Regions from separate parts of the Ornithinimicrobium cryptoxanthini genome, predicted to be linked through region 4. Evidence: riboswitches for the same ligand, from Rfam matches in the RefSeq annotation. Region 4 holds a riboswitch; each other region holds the start of a gene.
The links. Region 4 has a riboswitch for cyclic di-AMP ahead of NF557_RS08130 (C40 family peptidase). Riboswitches for the same ligand answer to the same signal wherever they lie in the genome.
Positions count from the first base shown of each region.

Region 1: another riboswitch for cyclic di-AMP. It lies ahead of NF557_RS17510 (transglycosylase family protein); the one in region 4 lies ahead of NF557_RS08130 (C40 family peptidase).
Region 2: another riboswitch for cyclic di-AMP. It lies ahead of NF557_RS07645 (C40 family peptidase); the one in region 4 lies ahead of NF557_RS08130 (C40 family peptidase).
Region 3: another riboswitch for cyclic di-AMP. It lies ahead of NF557_RS02325 (C40 family peptidase); the one in region 4 lies ahead of NF557_RS08130 (C40 family peptidase).

Region 1 covers NZ_CP099490.1:617,022-619,213, forward strand. Annotated here, with positions in the region: gene NF557_RS02875 (serine/threonine protein kinase) at 1-855, shown strand, start outside; cyclic di-AMP (ydaO/yuaA leader) riboswitch at 1,050-1,194, shown strand; gene NF557_RS17510 (transglycosylase family protein) at 1,202-1,936, shown strand; tRNA gene NF557_RS02885 (tRNA-Thr) at 2,052-2,127, shown strand; gene NF557_RS02890 (flavin-containing monooxygenase) at 2,150-2,192, shown strand, end outside.
Region 2 covers NZ_CP099490.1:1,659,192-1,661,383, reverse strand. Annotated here, with positions in the region: gene NF557_RS07645 (C40 family peptidase) at 146-1,144, opposite strand; cyclic di-AMP (ydaO/yuaA leader) riboswitch at 1,145-1,334, opposite strand; gene NF557_RS07640 (MFS transporter) at 1,471-2,192, shown strand, end outside.
Region 3 covers NZ_CP099490.1:495,035-497,226, forward strand. Annotated here, with positions in the region: gene NF557_RS02320 (metal-dependent transcriptional regulator) at 15-710, shown strand; cyclic di-AMP (ydaO/yuaA leader) riboswitch at 1,003-1,149, shown strand; gene NF557_RS02325 (C40 family peptidase) at 1,152-2,060, shown strand; gene NF557_RS02330 (1-acyl-sn-glycerol-3-phosphate acyltransferase) at 2,150-2,192, shown strand, end outside.
Region 4 covers NZ_CP099490.1:1,772,697-1,774,888, reverse strand. Annotated here, with positions in the region: gene NF557_RS08135 (alpha/beta-hydrolase family protein) at 1-289, shown strand, start outside; gene NF557_RS08130 (C40 family peptidase) at 737-1,321, opposite strand; cyclic di-AMP (ydaO/yuaA leader) riboswitch at 1,674-1,851, opposite strand; gene NF557_RS08125 (sensor histidine kinase) at 2,009-2,192, opposite strand, start outside.

The DNA.
Region 1 (2,192 bases), 1.2 Mb from region 4:
ACCCCGCAGGCGCAGCAGACCAGGGTGCAGCCCGTGCCGCCCACACCACAGACTCGCGTGGCCCCCCAGCAGGTTCCGCTCACGGCTCCTGCCCTGTCTCCTGATGCCGCATCCGGGCCGGCGCCCTACGGCGCCCCGCAGGCTCCCTACGGCGGCCCGGGACAGGATCCATACGCCAACCCGTCGCCATACGACACCCCGGACCGCTTCGGTCAGCCGATGCGCCGGCCGGACCCTCGCATCGGCCGTCCGATGCGCAGCGGCACGCTCGCCACGGCACTGGTCGCGGTCGTGGGTCTCGCGGCTTTGGTGCCTCTGCTGGCGTGGGGCCTGCTGGCGATCTGGTCGGTGCTGGCGCGCACCGTCGACCACTCGGTGACGTCCCTGGTGCTGCGCCGGCACGAGGCGGGGCGCCGGCGCTCCGACGTGCCGCTGGCGGTGATCGCCAGCCCGTGGCACCTCTTCGTGGCGGTGCTGTCGACCGGCCTGGCGATGCTGCTCCCGATCGCCTTCGCGCTCGCCGCGACGGTCATCACCGCCGGCGGACTCACGGCCATGGGAGTGGCCTCGCTCGGGGTCGAGCACCCGGTGCCGGTCGCGGTCGGCACGGCGCTGGGCACCCTGATGGCGTGGTGGGGGCCCGGCGGACTGGCGCTTCGTCGCGGCTCGCGCACGCTGGTGCGCGCCGTGCTGCCCTCTCAGATCGCCTCGCAGATCGTGGCGACGTTGCTGCTCGTCGGTGGTGTCGCGCTGCTGGCGTGGATGGTGCTCGACGGCGGCGAGGTCTCCTGGTGGCCGACCACCTGGACCGACGCGCCCTTCAGCGATCTCATCCCGCAGACGCTGCGCCCCTGACGCTGCGCCCCTGACGCTGCGCCCCTGACGCTGCGCCCCTGACGTGCGACGACGGGGTCTGTCCACAGCAGGCCTAGCCACGATCTGCCGATCTCGGTAGCCTGTCACCCGGTCCACCCGGACCCACAAGTGCATGCCAGCAGCACGCGACGCGTGTGTCCCCCTCAGTGCCTCACCTCGTCACCAGGGGACCCTCTCCGGACGGTCCGGGCGCGTGACGAGGGCGGGGAACCCAGATCGACGTCCCCCGACGTCTTGGGGTGAAGCCGCCACGGCGGCCGGGCACCTGACAGCCCGAACCCGACAGCTAACCCCGCAGGCACACGTCAGGAAGGTAGATCTGTCCATGGCACCTGCCAAGCACCGCAAGCCGCGCACGCCCCTCGCGTGCGCCCCGATCGCGCGCCGCGCGGGCGGCTTCACGGTGGCCGCTGCTGCGGCCGCCGCAGGCATCGGCCTGACCGCGCCTGCCGCGAGCGCCGACTCGGTCTGGGACCGGGTCGCGATGTGCGAGTCCAGCGGCAACTGGTCCATCAACACCGGCAACGGCTTCTATGGCGGGCTGCAGTTCTATCACCCCACCTGGGTCGGTTTCGGCGGCCAGCAGTACGCCAGCTATGCCCACCAGGCGTCCAAGGCCCAGCAGATCGCCGTCGCGCAGAAGGTGCTGGCAGTGCAGGGCCCCGGCGCGTGGCCGGTCTGCTCTGTGCGCGCCGGGCTGACCCGCGACAACGGTGGCGCCAGCACCACCGCCCCGGCCCCGCCGCGTGAGACCACCGCTCCCTCGCGCAGCGCCAGCGCGCAGGTGATGGCACCGCTGGTGCGCGACGGGATCCGCGGCCCGCTGACCACCAAGGCGATCCAGCGCTGGGTCGGCACCACCCAGGACGGCATCTTCGGGCCGATCACGACCAGGGCGCTGCAGACCAAGGTCGGCACTTATCCCGACGGCATCTGGGGCCCGAACTCGCAGGCGGCGCTGCAGGACTACCTCGGCATCTCCCGCGACGGTTCGACCTTCATGAACTACCGCACGGTCCTCGCCCTGCAGAAGCACCTGAACGCCAACGTCATCGGCTGAGTCGCCGGGCAGCTCCAGCTCCAGCCAAGGCGGTGGGTATGCCGACAGGCAGGTAGCATCGTCGTCGTTGCCGGCCGCGGTGGTCGGCTCCTGCGTCGCTGCTCTGCAGCGGCACGCCCCTGTAGCTCAGTTGGTAGAGCATCCGCCTTGTAAGCGGACGGTCGCGGGTTCGACTCCTGTCGGGGGCTCCACGGGCCAGTCTCGAGGAGAGAGATGACGGACACGTCCACCTATGCGGTGATCGGCGCGGGCCCCT
Region 2 (2,192 bases), 110 kb from region 4:
AACCAATGGCGGCACGACGCGGAGAGCGGACCCAGGGACCGTATGCCGAGGGGCGGGTGAGGATGTCGATGGACAGCCTCACCCGCCCCTCGGCGGTGCGTTCAGGTGATGCGGTGCGTTCAGGTGATGCGGTGCGTTCAGGTGATCAGGGCCGACCGGCCGCGAACAGGCCGGGCGAGTAGTGCATCCCGGTGACCTTGGAGCCGCTGAAGCCGCCGCTCCAGTCCCTCAGCGAGTGGATGACCTGACCATCGCCGAGATAGATGGCGACGTGATAGATGCCGCTCCCCTGGCTGTAGAAGAGCAGGTCACCGCGCTGGATGTTGTCCAGGGAGACCCGGGAGGTCGCGGAGTACTGCGCGGAACTGCCGTGCGGCAGGCTCACGCCGGCTGCGGCATAGGCGGCCTTGACGAAGCCCGAGCAGTCAAAACCCCCGCCGCTGGCCGAACCATAGATGTAGGGCAGTCCGAGGTGGTTGTAGGCCCAGCCGATCGCGGTCTCGGCACCTCCCGAGGGCGCGGGAGCCGGGGCGGGCGCCGGCTCTGGTGCTGGTGCGGGTGCTGGTGCTGGCGCGGGCTTGGGCGCCGGCTCAGGCGCCGCAGCGGGCGCGGTCGAGCGCGCCGTCGAACGGCTTGCCGTCGTCTCGGTGCGGTCCTGCGACGGCGCATCCGCAGCCGCCGTGCTCTCCTCGACCGCCGCGACGGGCTCGGGCTCCTCGACGACCGGCGTGACGCCGACAAAACCCAGCTCGCCCATCGGGGCGACGTCTGCGTCAGCCGGCGCGGCGACAGCCTGGACCGGTCGGTCGATGCGCTGGGTGAAGGTCTGGACGTTGCCGGGCAGGGCCAGGGCTGCGGCGGCGGGGCTCAGTGCGTCGGCAGCGACGCTCAGCGTGTCCGCCTCCGTCATGGGTGTGTCCGGGGCAGCACCGGCAACCTCGGCGCTCAGCACGGGCTCGAGGGCAGCCATGGCCGCCTGCAGGTGATCCTGTGGTTGGGTCGTGGCGACCAGGACCGAGGACGCCAGGATGCCACCCGAAGCGGCCACCGACAGGGTGGACGTCGTCGAGTAGCGGCCCTGGGCCAGGGCTGTCGCGATGCGGCTCGGCGCGCGGTGGCGCCCGCCTGCGGTCAGTCGGGTCACGGCATACCTCTCCAACGCCTGCGGAGTTAGCTGTCGGGCGCGGGCTGGAGATGCCCGGGTCAGACCTGGTGCCAGGTCCAACCTTGGCCCCAAGGGAGAGTCTCTCTCCCGGGGAACGTGGGTTCCCCGCTCTTGTCAGGGGGGTGCAGGGGTCCGAGGTGACGGTGACAAGATTCGGCGTCCGTTCCTCGCGGCCAGTCGTGCGACGGGCTCCAACGACGGTACCGGACCTGGCGACAATTGTCACAATCTGGTAACGGCGCGCCACGCTGCCGTGTCGGCTCAGAGTGGGCAGAGTCGGTCGGGGTGCCTGGCAGACTGTGCCGATGATGACCGCCCCGCGGCCCCCGGACGCCGCTGGGGTCCACGCACTGCAGAACCGCACGGTGGGCACCCTGATGAGCAGCCAGGTGCTCGGTGGCGTCGGGGTGGCCAGCGGCATCGCCGTCGCGGCGCTGATGGCCGCCGAGATCAGTGGCCGCGACGACCTCTCTGGGCTGGCCAACACCACACAGGTGCTCGGAGGCGCTCTGATCACCATCCCGATCGCCGCGCTGATGGCAGCCCGAGGTCGACGCGTCGGCCTGGTCGCCGCTTATCTGATCGGCACGGTCGGTGCCGCGCTGGCGATCACCGCAGCGGTCCTCGGCAACTTCCCCCTGCTGCTGCTCGGCACGGCTCTGTTCGGCGCCTCCTCGACGGCCAACAGCCAGGCTCGGTATGCCGCGGTCGACCTGGCACCACCCAGGCGGCGCGGACGGCACCTCAGTCTGGTGGTCTGGGCCACCACTGTCGGATCGGTGCTGGGGCCCAACATCCTGGGACCGGGCAAGGCGCTGGCGCAGTCCTTGGGCCTCCCGCCCCTGGCGGGCGCCTGGTTGTTCAGCGCCGCCGGCTTCCTGGTCGCGGCCGTCGTGCTCTCGGTGCTGCTGCGTCCGGACCCGCTCCTGACCGCGCGTGCTCTCGCCGACCACTCGGCAACCGGCCATCCCGTGGTGGCGCCGACGACGGGCACGGTCGCCCAGGTGCCTACGGCCAGGCAGCGAGG
Region 3 (2,192 bases), 1.3 Mb from region 4:
GACGGAGGCCCCCCATGAGCGATCTGATCGACACCACCGAGATGTATCTGAAGTCCATCCTCGAGCTGGAGGAGGACGGGGTGGTGGCCCTGCGGGCCCGCATCGCCGAGCGGCTGGACCACTCCGGCCCGACCGTCTCGCAGACGGTGGCCCGGATGGAGCGCGACGGGCTCGTAGTCCTGCACGACGACCGGACCCTGGAGTTCACCGCGCATGGTCGGCGCACGGCGGTGCGTGTCATGCGCAAGCACCGCCTGGCCGAGCGGCTCCTGGTGGACGTGATCGGCCTTGACCTGCCGCACGTCCATGAGGAGGCTTGCCGCTGGGAGCACGTCATGAGTGACCAGGTCGAGCAGCGCATCCTGGCGATCATCGACGACCCCCGCGTCTCGCCATACGGCAACCCGATCCCGGGCCTGGCCGAGCTGGACCCGTCGTTCGGCACCACCGGTCGAGCAGCCGGTGAGCACATGGTCGACGCCCTGGTGGGTGCCCAGGAGCTGGAGCTGGTGGTGGTCCGCATCGGGGAGCCGGCTCAGGTGGAGCCTGAGGTGCTCGCGCTGCTGGGTGAGGCGGGCGTGGCACCCGGACAGACCGTCTCGGCCCGGGTCGAGGGGGAGCGGGTCGTGGTCGTCGGGGCCGGGGAGGGTGACGCAGCGGTCTCCCTGCCTCGCGCGGTGGCCGCTCACATCTTCGTCGAGACGGTCTAGCAGCCGGGCTCGAATCCGGCCCTCCGAGTGCCTGTTGATAGACGTGCCGGGACCCGCCGAGGTTGCACAGCGACGCTTGTGAAGTCCCTCACAAGAACCCTGGGAGTCTGGCAAAGCCCGCTGGCGTTGCCGCAGGTCATCGGCGATTGGCCTCCGTCGGCCGACCGAGGTTGTCCACAGGCTCTTTACCAAATTGTGACAATTGCTAGATCCTGTGTGTACTGTTTACCTCGCTGCCTCTCCCCGGAGGCGCTCCTGCCGCAGAAGCTGAGTCCTGTCACTGCGGTTGGGATCTCAGAGAACTACCGCTGGCAGGAGCGGGGGACCCAACACTGGGGCTTCACCGCCCCTTGGGGCTAAGAGATGCTGGCTCGCCAGCGCCTCCGGGCAACTCCAGCCCGAGCCCGACAGCTCACCCCGTAGGCCATGGAGAGGTACACCGTGACCATTCGCCCCACCGGTCGCCACCGCGCGCCCAGCCGGCTCACCGCCGCCGGCACCACGATCACCCGCTCGGCCAAGACGACCGCTGTTGTTGCGACCTCTGGCGGCCTCCTGGCCGCCGCTGTGGCGCCCGCCAGCGCGGCCAGCCCGCAGGGCTTCGTCGAGGAGGTCGCTGCCGTCGTGACTGCCAAGGCTGCCAGCGAGGGACTCCTCAGCGCCGACCAGTCGCCGCTGAGCGCAGTTGACCTGCTCGCGACCGCCATGCCCGTCATGGCCGAGCCCACCGACCTTCCGGCCGTCGCGATCGCCGCACCCAAGGAGGTCGAGACCAGCTTCGGCGACCTCGGCTTCACCGGCGTGACCCCGGTCGTCGAAGAGCCCGAGCCCGTGGTTGAGGCCGCTCCGGCCGCCCCCGCTGAGGAGGCGACGCAGTCCACCTCCAGCACGACCTCGGAGCGGACCGAGTCCAGCGCCAGCCGCACCAACGAGCGCGCGGCCGCCCCGGCACCCGCTGCCGCTCCGGCGCCTGCTGCGGCTGCCGCTCCGGCGCCGGCGCCGGCCCCGGTGTCCAACAGCGGTGGCGTGCTGGGCGTCGCGGCGGCCTACACCGGCATCATGTACTCCTACGGCGGGACCAGCCCGAGCACCGGCTTCGACTGCTCTGGCTACACCTCCTTCGTCTTCGCGCAGGTCGGGATCAACCTCCCCCGCAGCGCGGCTGGCCAGCAGTCCTATGCCACCCCGGTGAGCAACCCGCAGCCCGGCGACCTGGTGTTCTGGGGCTACCCGGCCTACCACGTCGGCATCTACGCCGGCAACGGCATGGTCTATGACTCGGGCCGTCCGGGCATCCCGACCCAGCTGCGCGCCGTCTTCAGCGGTGTGAGCGGCTACGGTCGCGTCTGAGCCACACGTTCTAGCACGCATCACAAAGGCCCCCGCCTCGGCGGGGGCCTTTCGTGACCATCGGGTCCCCCCGCCACTACCGTAGGACCATGATTCGACGCCTTGCGGCTCGCGCCTTCTGGTCGCTCAGCC
Region 4 (2,192 bases):
GGCGGACGACCCCATCGTCTGGTGGGACTGGGACCTGCTCGTCACCGAGCCAGACTGGCTGGAAGAGCCACTCGACGCCGCGGTGAACCCGGCGATGGACTGGACCCCGGTGGCCACGTTCCTGCAGGTCGCGGTCGACATGGCAGTCGGCAACGACTTCGACCAGGACCACGGACATCTTTACGGGACGCAACCGTTGAGTGCGTGGTATGCCGTGGTGCAACCGGAGGGGTGGGACGCCGAGCGGCTGGAGTCGCTGCGCCAACGACTAGAAGAGGTGGAGCGCTGACCGATGCCCGAGGACCTGGTCGTGTCCGTGGCGTCGGGCCAGTCAGTCGGATCGAGGCTTCGGTGGCGAGGCTCGCCGGAGCCAGCCGCCGCCGTAGAGTGCCCACAGGACGAGAAGTGGCTGGAGGAAGAGCCGCGCCAGCGCACGGCATACTCGGCCAGTTCCATCCGGTGAGGAGCCTCAGCGGTGCTTTGGTCCAAGAAGGAGTCCTCATCCTCAGGGGTAGGCTGAGGACGAACCGGGCATCGGGCTGGCCCGGTTGTCGACGGTGAGCGAACCACCGTGGGCGTGGGCGATCTGTCAGGCGATGGCCAGCCCGAGCGGACGAAGCGTCCGCATACAGGCTCGCAGTCAGCGATAGGACTGCCACGGCCGTCACCCTGCACCTCGAGGTGGGCCGAAATACCGCTCGAGGACAGGGTCACCGTGACCATGCTGTTTCGAGTTTCAGGCGCGACCAGCTGCCATCAGCCCGGAGGCGTAGTTGATGCCGCTGATCTTGGAACCGTCCCAGCTGGACCAGTCGCGGAGGGAGTGGATGACCTGCCCGCCCCCGAGGTAGATGGCTACGTGGAAGATGCCAGAGGGGGAGCCGTTGCTGCTGTAGAAGAGCAGGTCGCCTCGTTGGATCTCGGAAAGGGAGACCCGGCTCGTGGCGTGGTACTGGGCTTCGCTCCCGTGCGGGATGCTGATGCCGGCGGCACGGAAGGCCGCTGTGGTGAAGCCGGAGCAGTCGTAGGCACCGCCGCTGTTCGATCCCCAGCTGTAGGGAAGTCCCAGGTTGGCCTGTGCCCAGGCGATGGCTGCCTCGGCGCCTTGGCCACCGACGGGGGCCACGGGTGCAACCGGCTCGGCCGGCGCCTCCTGCCGGGACTCCGACCGGCTGCCCGCGCTGTCTTCCTCGCGGGTCTGCGCGGCGGAGACCCCCGCGTCACTGAGATTCTCGGAAGCCGGCGCGGTGCTCTCGTTCGCCACCTCCACCGGCTCCGGCTCCGGCTCCGGCTCCGGTGCCGGCTCCGGTGCCGGGGTCACGCCGGTAAAGCCAAGTTCGCCAAAGTGGCTGTGCTGCTCAACGTCATCCGGGGCTGGTGCCGGGAGCGCTTGCACAGGAACGTCTCTGGCCGGCTCGGCGGTCACACGGAGCGAGGCAGCAGAGCTGGGAGTGGAGCTCTGATCGATCACCATCGGGCGCTGAATGCCTTCCGGAGCCGGGAGCGGGTCAGTGCCGATGACACCGAAGGCTGTCGCTGGGGGCGCGGGCACGGAGGTCGCGGCCCCAAGGGCGGCCACGAGCAGGCCGGAGGCCGCCACGGTGGCGGTTCCGGTCACGGGACGGGGCAGGTTGAGTGGGGCGCGGTGGCGCCCGGGTATGCGTCGCTTCACGGGTTTACCTCTCCTGCGCCTGCGGGGTTAGCTGTCGGGCTCGGGCTGGAGTTGCCCGGGAAACGGCCCAGTGTTCGTGAGCCGAACCTTCGCCCCGGAGGAACGCAAGGCGTTCCACTTCATGGGTCCCCCGCTCTTGTCATGCGGACTTCTCGTGTGACCCGCAGCGCTGACAAGACTCGGCGAACGCCCGGGACCCACCAGGGGCAGGTAGGTAACAAAACGATAACGGCCAGGACTCAGTGGAACGCCCTCAGGACCCGAATCATGGTCGTTCTTCATGGAACCTTCATGAAAGCCGGGCAGTGCGTAGGGCACACCGCTGCAGACGGGGGTCTACAGGGCCGGGAGCCACCAGGCGACGGTTGTCCCACGCCCTGGGCCGGGGCTGGTGACCGAGAGATCTCCCCCGTGGGCCTTGACGATGCCGCGGGCAATCGTCAAGCCAACCCCGGAGCCACCGCGCTGTCGGTCGCGGGCGGTGTCGACGCGGTAGAACCGTTCGAGCACGTGCTCCAGA